DNA from 3 places in the Clostridium sp. BJN0013 genome. Region 1 is predicted to be linked to each of the others. Evidence: riboswitches for the same ligand, from Rfam matches in the RefSeq annotation. Region 1 holds a riboswitch; each other region holds the start of a gene.
The links. Region 1 has a riboswitch for S-adenosylmethionine ahead of AB3K27_RS17960 (methionine ABC transporter ATP-binding protein). Riboswitches for the same ligand answer to the same signal wherever they lie in the genome.

Region 2: it holds a riboswitch for S-adenosylmethionine, as region 1 does, so the genes downstream of both, nifB (nitrogenase cofactor biosynthesis protein NifB) here and AB3K27_RS17960 (methionine ABC transporter ATP-binding protein) in region 1, are expected to answer to the same signal.
Region 3: it holds a riboswitch for S-adenosylmethionine, as region 1 does, so the genes downstream of both, tnpA (IS200/IS605 family transposase) here and AB3K27_RS17960 (methionine ABC transporter ATP-binding protein) in region 1, are expected to answer to the same signal.

Annotation. Positions count from the first base shown of each region.
Region 1 covers NZ_CP162495.1:3,462,594-3,465,810, forward strand. The annotation lists gene AB3K27_RS17950 (cell wall hydrolase) at 1-202, shown strand, start outside; gene AB3K27_RS17955 (methionine ABC transporter permease) at 292-948, opposite strand; gene AB3K27_RS17960 (methionine ABC transporter ATP-binding protein) at 950-1,906, opposite strand; SAM riboswitch class I at 2,137-2,237, opposite strand; gene AB3K27_RS17965 (glycosyltransferase) at 2,339-3,217, opposite strand, start outside.
Region 2 covers NZ_CP162495.1:1,078,986-1,082,202, reverse strand. The annotation lists gene AB3K27_RS05745 (ABC transporter permease) at 1-369, opposite strand, end outside; gene nifB (nitrogenase cofactor biosynthesis protein NifB) at 399-1,670, opposite strand; SAM riboswitch class I at 1,845-1,948, opposite strand; gene AB3K27_RS05735 (hypothetical protein) at 2,223-3,212, shown strand.
Region 3 covers NZ_CP162495.1:1,742,531-1,745,747, reverse strand. The annotation lists gene AB3K27_RS09160 (pyruvate formate lyase family protein) at 1-624, opposite strand, end outside; gene tnpA (IS200/IS605 family transposase) at 964-1,419, opposite strand; SAM riboswitch class I at 1,597-1,704, opposite strand; gene AB3K27_RS09150 (ROK family transcriptional regulator) at 1,805-2,842, opposite strand; SAM riboswitch class I at 2,961-3,065, shown strand; gene thiS (sulfur carrier protein ThiS) at 3,215-3,217, shown strand, end outside.

The DNA.
Region 1 (3,217 bases):
TTATTATCAATTTACTCCTGTATATAATGGCTGGATAAACAAGTCCGCTTCCGAAGATTCAAAAAATGCTGCTTATGAAGCACTCTATGGTTCCGATCCAACAAATGGTGCATTATATTACTTTGATGATAGTACAACAAATACCTGGCTCTGGTCAAAACCCATTGCTTTAAGAGTTGGTAAAATGGTATTTGTATATTAGTATGAATTTGATTACATAAGTTCAATTAATTTTTAAAAATTAAGGCATGAGTAAAACTATAGTTTAATTTACTCACGCCTTATATATTTTTATCTATTAAGTTTTTTATATATTATATCTCCAATAGTTTGAAGCAGTTGGACAATTATTACAAGTATTATTACTGTATATACCATTATGTCAGTCTGGAATCTGTAGTATCCGTAATTTACCGCTACATTTCCAAGTCCACCTCCCCCTACTGTACCTGCCATAGCAGAATATCCTACTACACTTATAACTGTAAGTGTTATTCCAAGTACTATAGATGGAAGAGCTTCTTTTAGCATAACTTTAAATATTATCTGAGTATTACTTGCCCCAAAAGATTTAGATGCCTCTATTACTCCAGGATCCACTTCTTTAAAAGAGGATTCAATTACCCTTGCTGCAAAAGGTGCTGCAGCTATAGTAAGTGGAACTATCGCTGCTGTAGTACCTATAGCTTTTCCCACTATAAACTTTGTAAAAGGAAAGATGGCTATCATAAGTATTATAAATGGAAAGGATCTAAGCAAATTTACCACTACATCTAAAACTTTATAAACTGCTTTATTAGGTCTAAGCCCCCCTGGCTGCGTTATTATTAATAAAACTGCAGGTATAAACCCTATAATTACGGCAAATACTGTAGAAACTATTACCATATAAAATGTTTCTCCTACAGCAGGAAATAGTACCTGCTTAAATATTTCACTAAAACTCATACTATTCCACCTCCCATGTTACATTTTTTGAAGAAAGATAATTACATATTTGTTCCTTATCTTCTTGGTTTATATTTATCACTAGGCTTCCCAGTACATTATCTCGAAATCTCTCAAGTTTTCCCCATACTATGGAAAATTTTATATTTAAATCTATAGCCATAGAAGTTATTAAATTATCCTGACTTATTTCCTTTGGGAAAAATATTCTTATGTTCATTCCTTTTTCCGGCAATAAATTTTCACTTCCCAACAATTTTTTCAAATATTCGCCTGGCCTTAGGAATACTTCTTCCACATCTCCTTCTACCTTTATCTCCCCGCTGTCAATAATTGCCACCTTGTTACATATTTCTTTTATCACTTCCATTTGATGTGTTACTACTACTATGGTTAGTTCAAATTCCTTATTTATTTTCTTTAAGAGTTCAAGTATAGATTTGGTAGTATTAGGATCTAAGGCTGAAGTAGCTTCATCGCAGAGTAATATACTGGGATTTAAAGCAAGTGCTCTTGCAATAGCCACTCTTTGTTTTTGCCCTCCACTTAATTGCCTTGGCATGCTCTCGGCCTTATCCTCAAGTGCTACTAATTTTAATAATTCCCCTACTCTAGCTTTTATTTTCTTTTTATCATATCCCCATACCTCCAGAGGAAGTGATATATTATCATATACACTTTTCCTATTTAGTAAATTGAAATTTTGAAATATCATACCTAAATTTTTCCTAAAAACTCTTATTTCTTTTCCTTTTAAATCTTTTACCTCTTTGTCCATTATCTTTATACTTCCAGTATCATAGGTTTCAAGGCCATTTAAACATCTGAGCAGTGTAGATTTCCCCGCTCCGCTCTGTCCTACTATTCCAAATATTTCACCTTTTTTTATATTAAGGTTTATATTTTTAATTACAACTTTATTATCAAAACTCTTACCAACATTATTAATATTTATCAATAATATTCACCTTCCCTCCATAAATCAAGTAATTCAGAGGTTCAATTGGAGTTTGCTATAGAAAAATGCTTTTCTCCATCTGAACCTTAGAATAACTTATCCAGACGCATAGCAGTACTTATCTCCCACTTTGAAAAGGATGGGAGTATTAGCTAATTCCAGCGTTGGGATAAAATTATACAGCACTAAAAAATCTGAGGAAAACCTCAGATTTAACATCCATAACATTTCTCTCATCTTTCAGCCTTCGCTGCAGGACTTGGCACCATTATACAACGTATTGGTTGCCGGGCTTCAATGGGCCTGTTCCCTCCACCTCTCTTGATAAGTTCAAGATTCATATTCAATTTACGGATTTAATTATATCAATTTAATCCCATAATGTCAATGGTTACATTGTACATATCCCAGCTAAAAGATGACGGAGGAATTTCACAGCTTCAACTTAAATTGCAATGATTGTTTCATCATTTCGAGTCCTTCCACATCAATTTTATCATATATTTTTATAGTTCTTAAAAATTCATCATAAGCCAGATTCATATATCCATTTTTATAATACAATTTTGCAAGATACAAAAGTACATTGTCATCTTCAATTAAATTTAACAGCTGAAGTCCTTTCTCAAATTCATCAAAATAATTTATTTTTAATAATATAGCCAACAAATTAAATATAGCTTCTGAAAATTCTGTGGAAGATTCTTTATCTTCAGCCAGAGGTGTACACTTCTTTTCTTCAAGTAAATCCTCAAATTTCATATATACTAAATACTTTCTATCGTTATGAATACCTTTGGAATTATCAACTAATAGATTTTTAGTTGAAATATTATTTCCAAATGTAATGCAAAGCATACTATAATAAAAAGCTTTATCGATAAAATCATATTCTGTAATCTTCTGAAATGATTCATAAGCCTCATTAAACTTTTTCTGATAAAATAAACAAACTCCTTTATAATAGTATATTTTAGATGTATAATAATTATCTTTACACACTTTCTCCGCTTTTTCAGCATAATCATAGGATATACCAAATCTATTTTGGCTGTAAAATACATCCGATAAAAACAAATACACCTCTTCATCTGTATTTACGTCAAGATAGCTGTCAAGCTTGGATTTCATTTCACCTATAGAAAATTTTTTAATGCCCATTATTTGGGGAAATTTAGAAAATGCTTTAATATATTTAGGATTTACTTTTAATGTTTTATCACAATAATATAAAGCCTTATCATAATCTCTAAGATCAAAGTATACATTGCATAGTGTATAATAAGTTCTATAAGATCCTACTCCAATTAA
Region 2 (3,217 bases), 1.7 Mb from region 1:
CACCTGAGCTAAAATTTGAAGTAGGGGATCTAAAAATTCCTCAACCTTTTTAAATCCTCCCCCAAGTAAGAAGCCTAATGGTAGTGCTATAACTGCTGCCAGCATGAACCCTATTATGGCTCTCATAAGACTTACTTTAACATGTACTATCATTTCATTTTTCAATATAAGATCCCAAATTGTACTAATGGTTTCTGAAAAAGTAGGTATAAATTGGTGATCAGCTATACCTACTATGGGGGCTATCTGCCAAAAAACCAGAAACAATACAATGGCTAAACTTTTTCTTAAAATTTTAATTACCAATTCATTAAAACTGCCCTTGCTATTTGAAATTTTTATATTTTTTGTCATATTTTTTATATTCATATTTACCATTCCCCTTTGTACTTGAATATTTATGAATCTTTTTCAAGTAATTCTATGGCTTTTTTTATACTCTGTTCTATACTAAAATACATTTGAAATACTTTTATTCCCTTCTCATGCAGCATGGTCAAAGGTTCAAAACCTATCCTCAATACAAGTACTGCATTGCAATCCTCTATGCTTTTTAAGATATTTGATATCTTATTATCATGGCCATCACATTCACTTATACCACTGCAGTATTTGTTTATGATCCTTTTTTCTTTAAGTTCAATTTTCCCGTTTATTACATCATATATATAGAATTGTGACACATGTCCAAAATGTGCATCTACATTTACACCGGACTTAGTTGCAACTGCAAATCTATATTTACTCTTCTTATAAATTTTTTCTTTACTGTTAAGCTTAACTATATTTTTCCCTTTAAAATCATGTTCAGTATCATTTCTAAATTCACTAGATATATCCTTGTCTAAAGTTCCTATTGCATCTGCCCTACATTGTTTGCAATGATACATCTGCTTTAAATCCAGTTCGCATTTTTTTCTCATATGGTTTAACTCCAAATCACTTACAGTAGGCATATTCTCAAATACACTACCCTTAACAGGTATAAGAGGCATAATGTTTGTCATGTATGCTCCACACTCTTTAACTTTTTTAACTACTTCTGGAATATGATTGCTATTAATTCCTTTTATCATAACAATATTTACCTTGCATATTATACCTTTTTGAGTAATATATCTAAGACCTGATAATTGATTATTTAACAATACATTCCCTGCCTCTTCTCCTTCAAGAACACTTCCTAGATAATTAACATATTTATATATTTTGCCACTTATTTTAGGATCCACTGCATTTATAGTTATAGTGACATGAGTGACCCCCAGTCTTATTATTTCATCTGCATAAAAAGGCAACATCAATCCATTGGTAGAAAGACAAAATGTAATATTTGGTGATTCCTTTTTTATTAACTCTATAGACTTTTTAGTTTCTTCAAAATTTGCCAGTGGATCTCCTGGACCTGCTATACCCACTACAGTCAAATTTTTCACTTTTTCTTTTACTATATTAAATTTATCTCTAGCTTCCTCAGGAGTTAAAACTTCACTGGTAACCCCTGGTCTAGTTTCATTCACACAATCATATTTTCTATTGCAAAAGTTACAGCTTATATTACACTTTGGTGCTACAGGGATATGCATTCTTGCATATTTATGGGCAATACAGTTGTAACAGGGATGGGTTAATGTCCTCTCTTCTATACTTCTTGCAAAATCTATGCTCATATTTTATTTATCTCCTCTCTGCATAACTTAAATATAAAAAAAGACTAAGTAAACCGAATAAAATTCAGTTTACTTAGTCTCCAGTGTGTCTGGTCAACTAAGGTATCGAAATTAATATTATACAATAAAAAACTTCTTACAGATGAAATGTAAGAAGTTTAACTCTTTCTTAATGTCTCATCTTTCAGGTTACCCCGCAGGAATTAGCACCATTGAATAAATAACATCCAGGTTGCCGGGCATCATAGGGCCAGTCCCTCCGCCTCTCTTGATAAGAAATTTTATATTAAATTTTAACTAACATAATGTGTATTTTTACTTGTTGATAGTACTATACAATTTTTTAGTTCTTTTGTCAATAGCTAATTTTTTATAATTTAAAATTTTTTTTGTAGATTTCAATCATTTATCAACCTCATATATAATTGTTTAATTTACACAAAGTTTATATGTTTTTTAAAAATTTTTCTTGCTTTTTTACACTTTATATTGATATAACTAAGTCATGAGAGATACGCCTGGAATCTCAATATTGATTTGGAGGATAATAAAATGGATAATAAATCTGTACAGGGAAAAGTTCAAACAGTATTAGGTCTAGTAGACAGCAATAAATTGGGATTTACTATTACACATGAGCATCTTTTGATGGATATGTCTATATTAGTTCCAAAGTTTGTTACTCTTCTATTCAGAAAAATAGCTAGGAATATGAAGAAAACAAATGTAGACGATGCAATCCATGAAGCCATTTTATTCAAAAAAGCTGGCGGCAATACCATTGTTGACGTGACACCTCGTCATATTCGTTTTGATACCCAGGTGTTGGTACGTATTGCTAAAGAGACAGGAATCAACATTGTTATGGGTACGGCTTATTATATTGAACCCACATTGCCAAGGGACATGAATAACAAGACTATAGAAGATATTGCCAATGAGTATATTAATGACATTACAAAGGGTTTCGATGATACTGGAATTAGGGCAGGCATCATTGGAGAAATTGGTTGTTCCTGGCCAATCACGGAAAATGAGATAAAATCTCTTAAAGCAGCAGCAATTGCTCAAAAGGAAACTGGAGTACCAATAAGTATTCATTCTGCTTTTCATCCTGATGCACCATTTGAGATTTTAATAATATTAACAGAAGCTGGTGCTGACCCAGAACGAATTATTCTAGGTCATATGGAATTTGCTTTTTCTAATGAAGCAAGATTAAAATTTGCTGATTTGGGCTGCCATATACAGTTTGATAGTTTAGGAGTTTCTGACACGGTGTTTAAAAGGTCTGGTTGTAAGATAACAACAGACGTTCAACGTGTAGACCAAATCAAGGAACTGATTGAACATGGTCATTTGGGCCAGATACTGGTTTCTCACGATTTCTGCACTAACGATTGTATGACTTATACTGGTGGTCCAGGTTATATTCATATACCAACTAAAATTCTACCATTAATGAAGGAAAAAGGCCTGTCAGATGCACAAATTCATACAATAACAGTAGACAATCCTGCACATATTCTAAGTATTACATAATTTTT
Region 3 (3,217 bases), 1.7 Mb from region 1:
CGCACTTTCCTTTATACCTTTAAATCCTATTTTTAATACTTTTTCGTAATCATGTACCCACTGTATTGAAGATCTAAAAGATGCCGTCTCATTAACTATAAATCTGGATTTCAATGTATCTTTAGGATCATAAGTTAGTTTTAATGTTTCTTCAGGAAGAGTTTTCGCTAAATCTTCATGAAAAGTTTTTCCTTTCCAATAAGGTGCAATATCTTCTATTACAACTTCAGTATCTTCTTTAGAAATATTAAAAGGCGACTGTACTCTATTAGGTAATTCCCTTATTGCAAGATCTAAAAAATCTCCGTCAAGTTCTGGATATAAAAGCCCATATCTTCCTTGATACCCTGCTCTACCAACAATAAGCTGAGCATTGTCAATATATACAGTTATATTTTCTGCAATGTGTTTCAATGCTTTTGACCATCTTAAAATAAGCGGTTGACCTTCCGTCTGTTTAAATGACTCGGTAAAATATTTTGCTCTTTCAATATCAATACGAGGTTTACTTCTTTCAAATCCTTTTAAAATCTTAAATACCCTCTTATCGGCATACTTATTAACTTTTCCCTTTGCTTCATCTTGTATTTTTTCTTCTTGAGGTGATAAAATTACATTTGGCATATTATTATCTCCTTTCCACCCAATTCATATCATATTTAAAGTATAAAATCTGTTTAACTGTTCCTAAGTCAATTTTCATTATTTACTTTACTGTATTCATATCTTTCATAATTAAAACTTATTTTCAAATTGGAAATAAGTTTATAAAATTAGAGATCAAATTTAACTTATTACAAGCATACAAACACTTACAATAAATTAAATTTGATCTCTAGTTTTCTAGTCAGTCCAAATAAATATCCACCAGCTTAGCTGGTGGTTTTTCCTAAGCCCTATAAGGGCACATTACCAGCATTATGCCTCAAGGCATCTTAAAGATCTCGCCAGCCGCAATTTATGTTACTTGCTACCCTTAAAAGGGTCCATGTATTCCTTCATACTTACTTGGTCGGCGATCATATCTTCTTTCTGTTGATTTCTTATATATTCTTCTATTGCTTTTTTATTTTTTCCAACTGTGTCTACATAGAATCCTCTGCACCAAAAGTGCCTATTTCCATATTTATATTTTAAATTTGAAAATCTCTCAAATATCATTAGACTACTTTTTCCCTTCAAGAATCCCATAAAACTTGAAACACTTGTCTTTGGTGGTATCGATAAAAGCATATGTATATGATCTTCACATGCATTCGCCTCTATTATTTCTACACCTTTCCATTCACAAAGTTTCCTTAATATTTTTCCTATCTCTTTTCTTTTTTCTCCATATATTTCTTTTCTTCTATATTTGGGTGAAAATACTACATGATATTTACATCTCCATTTAGTATGTGATAAACTATTACTGTCCATTTAGGGCAAACCTCCTTTGATTATAGATTTGGTTGACGAGACCTCTTCTATTTTATCAAAGTGAGGTTTTTTGTTCACCGCTTAAGCTATTCTGAACACACCTGCATAGCAGGTGGTTTTCATATAGACAAAAAAAAACTTCCTGTGGAGAAACCACAGGAGGTTGTATCCTCTTGTCTCTCATCTTTCAGGATATACCTGCTGGAATTAGCACCATTGAATGAAAAAAATCATTTAGGTTGCCGGGCATCACAGGGCCAGTCCCTCCACCTCTCTTGATAAGAAGTTATTTAATTCATTTTTAATTTACGTACATAATATAACTTTTAAAATGCTTTGTCAACATAAAATTTTTATTTATTACTAATTTATCTCTTTATTTTCATTATATTTTACTGTCAATACATCTTTCCAAAAGTAAAGCCGCAGCCCCTATTGAAATTGCATCCTCTTTAAAATATCCATCTCTTTTGAAAATAACCTTTTCAGGAACATATCTTACACATGTTTCATAAAACAGATCCGAATTAATTAAAGGTCCACTTAATATAACACAATTCAAATCCAATAAATCACTATAAAATTCTATACTTTTCCCCAATTTAGAGGCAACATCAAAAATTATCTTTTCAGACAGTTCATTGTTTTTTTGAACTGAAAGGCATACCTTATCAAAATCAACATCTTGATTTGTATTGATAACCATATGCTCAAAAGCATATTCATTATCATCTGCTGTTTTTATAATTCTATCTTGTAAAATTGTCCCTTCTCTTATTCTCAATCCACAATTAAAATAAGCTAGATTTTTAAATTGTTTTCCACTGCCATATAAATACTCTGCAATAACAGCTGAATTTGCACCATTTTCACTAACTACATTACATTCCAATTTTTTTTCAAGTATTTCGTCTATATTCACATCATTCCAGATATCTGTTTCAATTCCAAGTCCTACTCCAATAAGATCAATAAACTCTAAATTTAACTCTACGTAAGCATCACTTATAATTCTCACAATTTTTTCTACAACTTCATTATATGAATCGGAAGAATTAACATAAAAACTCTTCTTATAAAAAATCTCCATTCTTAAATTTACTATGGAAACTTGTGCATGAGTTTTAGATATATCTATCCCTACAATATAAAATCTACATAAGTTTATATCATATAGAATAGGTTTTCTACCTCCTGTAGATTCTCCTATACATTTCTGTACTATAATACGTTTTTCTTCAAGAGGACCCATAATACGATTTAATGAAGTCAACTTCATTCCTGTTTTAAGCAGGATTTCATTCTTAGTCATGGCTCCATCTTTCTGAATTAAATTAAATATGTTTTTTTCATCCGGGTTTAAATCTTTAAATAATTTATAATTGTCCACCATAATTATCATACCTTTAAAAATCAAATACAAAAAACTTACCCCTATAATAAACTGAAACCTGGAGCTATGTCAATAGCATAACAGTGAAAAATATATTATTGACAGGATTAATTTAAGTATGTTAGTATTTAAATAATTAAATATTAAATTCTTATCAAGAGAGGTAGAGGGACTGGCCCTGTGATACCCGGCAACCTGATTGTTTTCATTGGTGCTAATTCCAGCAGGCATGTATTTGCTTGACAGATGAGAAACTTGAATGAAAGACTTTCTTGTAACTCATAGCAAGAAGGTTTTTATTTTAGTTATAAATTTATGTTTTCTTTTTACCAAAACGGTTAAAACATTAAATGGTGTAAATTTTCTTATGCTATTTAATATCAAAATAACAAGGAGGACGTCATG